2 regions of the Mumia sp. zg.B53 genome follow, and region 1 is predicted to be linked to the other one. Evidence: predicted binding sites of a transcription regulator. Region 1 holds the regulator's gene; the other holds the start of a gene.
What was found. The regulator LexA, encoded in region 1, represses DNA repair genes until DNA is damaged. The targets are predictions, from matches to a motif close to TCGAACANNTGTTCGA.
Positions count from the first base shown of each region.

Region 2: a site for LexA is predicted at 1,015-1,030, ahead of ruvC (crossover junction endodeoxyribonuclease RuvC). Genes of this name have one in related genera too.

Region 1 covers NZ_JAHWCK010000005.1:223,084-225,469, forward strand. The annotation lists gene KV102_RS17075 (ATP-dependent DNA helicase) at 1-816, shown strand, start outside; gene lexA (transcriptional repressor LexA) at 851-1,564, opposite strand; gene KV102_RS17085 (hypothetical protein) at 1,844-2,341, shown strand; gene KV102_RS17090 (serine hydrolase) at 2,351-2,386, opposite strand, start outside.
Region 2 covers NZ_JAHWCK010000006.1:265,322-267,707, forward strand. The annotation lists gene KV102_RS18370 (YebC/PmpR family DNA-binding transcriptional regulator) at 1-120, shown strand, start outside; gene KV102_RS18375 (hypothetical protein) at 230-604, shown strand; gene KV102_RS18380 (CsbD family protein) at 696-869, shown strand; gene ruvC (crossover junction endodeoxyribonuclease RuvC) at 1,068-1,679, shown strand; gene ruvA (Holliday junction branch migration protein RuvA) at 1,676-2,305, shown strand; gene ruvB (Holliday junction branch migration DNA helicase RuvB) at 2,320-2,386, shown strand, end outside.

The DNA of each region.
Region 1 (2,386 bases):
ACGCTCAAGCTCGGCGGCGGATTCGACCCGGTGGCGCGCAGCGTCGGGCTGTGGGCGTCCGACCGTACGGAGGAGGGCGCGTCCGGCGGTCGCGGTGACAGCGGCGGGGACGATGACGGCGACGGGTCACCGGCGTCGTACGCCTGGCGTGCGATCGACGTCGGGTCGCCGTTCGACTACGCCAAGCAAGGCATGCTCTACGTCGCGCGGCATCTCCCTCCGCCGGGACGCGACGGGATGGGTGCCGCGGCCCTGGACGAGATCGTCGATCTGGTGCGAGCCGCCGGTGGGCGCACGCTCGGGCTGTTCTCGTCGCGGCGCGGCGCGGAGGCGGCTACCGAGGCCGTGCGCGAGCGGATGCCCGACGTCGAGGTTCTGTGTCAGGGTGACGCGCAGCTCCCCGAGCTGGCGAGGCGGTTCGTGGAGGACCCGCGCACGTGCCTGTTCGGCACGCTCAGCCTGTGGCAGGGGATCGACCTGCCGGGGGAGACGTGCCAGCTGGTGATCATCGACCGCATCCCGTTCCCCCGCCCGGACGACCCGTTGATGAGCGCGAGGCAGCGGCTCGTGGAGCGGCACGGCGGCAACGGCTTTATGCAGGTCGCCGCGACCCACGCCGCGCTCCTGCTGGCGCAGGGGTCGGGGCGCCTGATCCGACGCGCCGACGACAAGGGCGTCGTCGCCGTGCTCGACTCACGACTGGCCACCGCGCGGTACGGCAGCTTCTTGGCGTCCTCGATGCCGCCGATGTGGCGTACGGTCGACCGCGAGCTCGTGCTCGGCGCGCTGCGGCGCCTGGACGCCGGAGCGTCCTGAGTGCCGCAGCCGCTGACGGTCTCGCCTGCGCGGGTCAGACCCGCCGCATGACTGTCGTGACCTTGCCGAGGATGGTGGCGTCGGTGCCGTCGATCGGGTCGTACGCCGGGTTGTGCGGCAGGAGCCAGACCTTGCCGTCCTTGCGCTGGAGCGTCTTGACGGTGGCCTCTCCGTCGAGAAGGGCGGCGACGATCTCGCCGTTCTCCGCGGTCGGCTGCTGCCGGATCACGACGTAGTCTCCGTCGCAGATCGCCGCCTCGACCATCGAGTCGCCGCGCACCTCGAGCATGAAGAGCGTGCCCTCGCCGACCAGCGTGCGGGGGAGGGGCATGACCTCCTCGACGCGCTCCTCGGCGAGGATCGGGCCGCCGGCGGCGATCCGGCCGACCATGGGGACGAAGGCGGGCTCCGGGCGGGAGTCGCCCGCGCCCGTCTCGTCGAAGCCGAAGTCGACCGCGTCACCGATCGACCGGCGCGCCGCGAGGATGTCGGGCAGGAAGACCTCGATCGCGCGGGGGCGGTTGGGGTCGCGGCGGACGAAGCCGTTGCGCTCGAGCACCTTGAGCTGGTGAGCGACGGAGGAGACGCTGGCGAGACCGACGGCCGCGCCGATCTCGCGCATGCTCGGCGGATAGCCGCGTTGCTCGAGCGACTCGCGGATGATCTCGAGGACGCGGCGCTGACGCGGAGTCAGCCCGCTCGCGTCCGGCGGTCCGTCGGGGAGCTCGGAAACCTCGGCCTTCGTCATGGCCCTGACACTAGACCGCGGCGCCGGTGTGATCAAACATATGTTCGATCGTGTCGGCGTGTCGTGATGAAGTCGTCCTCAGGCGCCCATCTGGCGGACACGTCGAAAGCATGTTCGAACGGTCCTTCCAATTCTGTCGGTCGGTGTGATTAGGTTCGTACACATGTTCGATCGAACGCACGTTCGGCAACCCGCTCGGTTTCCGGTCCGGATGCACGAGCTGATCCGCCGCCTCGCTTCGGTCGGCAGACCGTACGAGTCCGAGAGATGGAGGACACGATGAGCACCGTCCGCAGCACCCTCGAGCGTCCCGTCGCCGACCGCACCGTCGTCGCGATCGACACGCCGCTGATGCGCTGCATCGAGCGGCACCCGGCGGGCCGGGGGATGCGCGGCGACCGTCGGTCCGCTCCGCGACCAGGCCCGCGGCCCGGGCCTCGGCCTCGTCGGCAGCAGCCGGCCGACCGCACCCGCGGTCGATCGGGCTACCGCCTGACCCGCCGTGGTCGGTTCGTCGTCTTCATCGCAGCCCTGATCGCGATCGCCGGCCTCACCGTGGCTCTGGGTGCGCGGGTCATCGCGACCTCGGAGCAGGCCGAGCCCGTCCCCAGTCGCGTGGTCACGCTCGAGCCAGGGCAGACCGTGTGGGACCTCGCCTCAGAGGCCAACCCCGAGGGTGACATCCGGTCTACCGTCAAGGACATCGCCGATCTCAACTCGTTGACGAGCGCGGGCGAGGTCACGGCAGGCGAGACGATCTACGTCCCGATCTACTGAGCCCAAGCCCTACTGGGTCGACACGCCGCGGTCGTCGGTGACCAC
Region 2 (2,386 bases), on a different contig from region 1:
GACGCCGACGCGGCCGGCAAGGTCCTCCGGCTCATCGACGCCCTCGAGGACTGTGACGACGTCCAGAACGTGTTCGCCAACTTCGACGCCTCCGACGAGGTCATGGCGCAGGTCGGCTGACACGCCGCTCCACCTTCTGCCCGGCTCGGGGCGGAGGGATTCTCCCGTGCCGGGCGGAAGGCGCGCGGCGAACCCGCCTGCCCGAGCTGCCGGCGTGCCAGGATGGGCCATGGACATCCTGAGGCCCGGCGGGATCATGTGGCGGATCGCGCGACGTCGGCGAGGCACTCTCCCCGACCCGCTCCCGTGGATGCGCGAGCTGGCGGGCGAGGGAGTCGCACCGACGGCCGAGGTGGGCCGGCGCCCTCTCGTGGTCACCCGCGGCGGGGTCGTCGTGCACGTCGAGCCGGCCCCGGGACGCGCGACGTCGAAGGCCCGGATGAGAGAGCTGGGCGACGCGGTGTACGCGCTGCCCCTGACGGTGAGCACCAGCGACGACGCATCGCAGGCTCCGTACGCGCCGCCGCCTGGGCCTGGCACCACCGGCGGGTGGGGGCACCCGATGCAGTCGCCCCACCTGGGGGATAACTCGGGCTCGGGGTGATGGGTCTGCGCGCGCCACGGCGATCTGCGCCCGCGCTCGATCCGTCCTAGGGTCGGGGTACACCCGAACCCGATCTCGAGGAGTGAGTGCGATGGGTCTGGATGACAAGCTGAAGCACCTGGCCGAGGACGTCGAGGGCAAGGCCAAGGAGGCCTCCGGCAAGCTCCGCGGCGACACGTCGCAGGAGTCCGAGGGCAAGGCCGACCAGAGCAAGGCCGACTTCAAGAAGGCCGGCGACAACGTCAAGGACGCCTTCAAGAAGTAGCCGCCGCGCTCGGCGCAAGTCTCCTCCACGTACGCCGTGGAGGTTACGACACGAAGCCCCTCCACGTACGCCGTGGAGGGGCCTCGTCGTTCGTACGGGTCCTCGGCGCGTCGCCGCCACACTCGTCCGTCGTGCGACTAGGGTGTCGAACATGTGTTCGCTGCGGGTCCTCCGCGAGGTGGCATGACCGCCGGCGCGATGCGTGTTCTCGGAGTCGACCCCGGCCTGACGCGGTGCGGGGTCGGCGTGGTCGACGGACGCGTGGGGGGCGCTCTGCGGGCGGTCTCGGTGGGGGTGATCCGTACGCCGGCCGCCGACGACGTCGCCCACCGGCTCCTCGCGATCGAACGCGGCCTGGCCGAAGCCATCGCCACGCACCGGCCGGACGTGGTCGCGATCGAGCGTGTCTTCAGCCAGAACAACGTCTCGACCGTCATGGGCACCGCCCAGGCCAGCGGGGTCGCGATGGTCGTCGCAGCCCGCCACGGCCTCCCCGTCGTCCTCCACACCCCGAGCGAGGTCAAGGCGGCGGTCACCGGCAACGGTCGCGCCGACAAGGCGCAGGTCACGGCGATGGTCAAGCGGATCCTCGGCCTGGTCGAGGCGCCGCGCCCCGCCGACGCCGCCGACGCGCTCGCCCTCGCGATCTGCCACGTCTGGCGCGGCACGTCGGTCAGCCGGCTCGACGACGCCCTCGCCGCCGCGGCACGCCCGTCAGGTCCGATGCGGACGGCCGCCGAGCCCATCCGTTCCCGCATCCCAGGCGCTGCGCGCACCAACCCCAGATTCCCCGAGAGGAAGCCTCGATGATCGCCTTCGTCCGCGGCACCGTCGCCTCGACCGCCCTCGACTCCGCCGTCCTCGACGTCGGCGGGGTCGGGATGCTCGTGCAGTGCACGCCGGGCACGCTGGCCGACCTCCGGCACGGTGAGCAGGCGCAGGTCTCGACCAGCCTCGTGGTGCGCGAGGACTCGATGACGCTGTACGGCTTCGCCGACGACGACGAGCGTGACACCTTCGAGCTCGCTCAGACCGCCAGCGGCGTGGGCCCCAAGGTCGCGCAGGCGATCATCGCGGTCCTCGGCCCCGAGGGTCTGCGCCGTGCGGTCGCCGAGGAGAACCTCGTCGCGCTCACGAAGGTCCCCGGCATCGGGCGCAAGGGAGCCCAGCGGATCGTGCTCGAGCTCAAGGACCGTCTCGGTGCTGCGGCGGCTGTCTCCCAGGCGACCGCGACCGCACCTGCCTCGACGCCCGCCGACGCGGACTGGCGTCCTCAGGTGCACGCCGCCCTGGTCGGGCTCGGATGGAGCACCCGCGAGGCGGAGTCCGCGGTCGCCGCCGTGGTCACTGTCGCCACCGAGCAGATCGAGGGGACCGGCGCGGTCGACGTGTCCGTCCTGCTGCGCGCGGCCCTCCGTACGCTCTCGAAGGCATGAGGGAGGAGATCGGCATGGAGGAGCAGGACACCAGCCGGCTCGAGGCGGCCGAGCGGGCCGAGCTCGAAGCGCGGCTCGTCG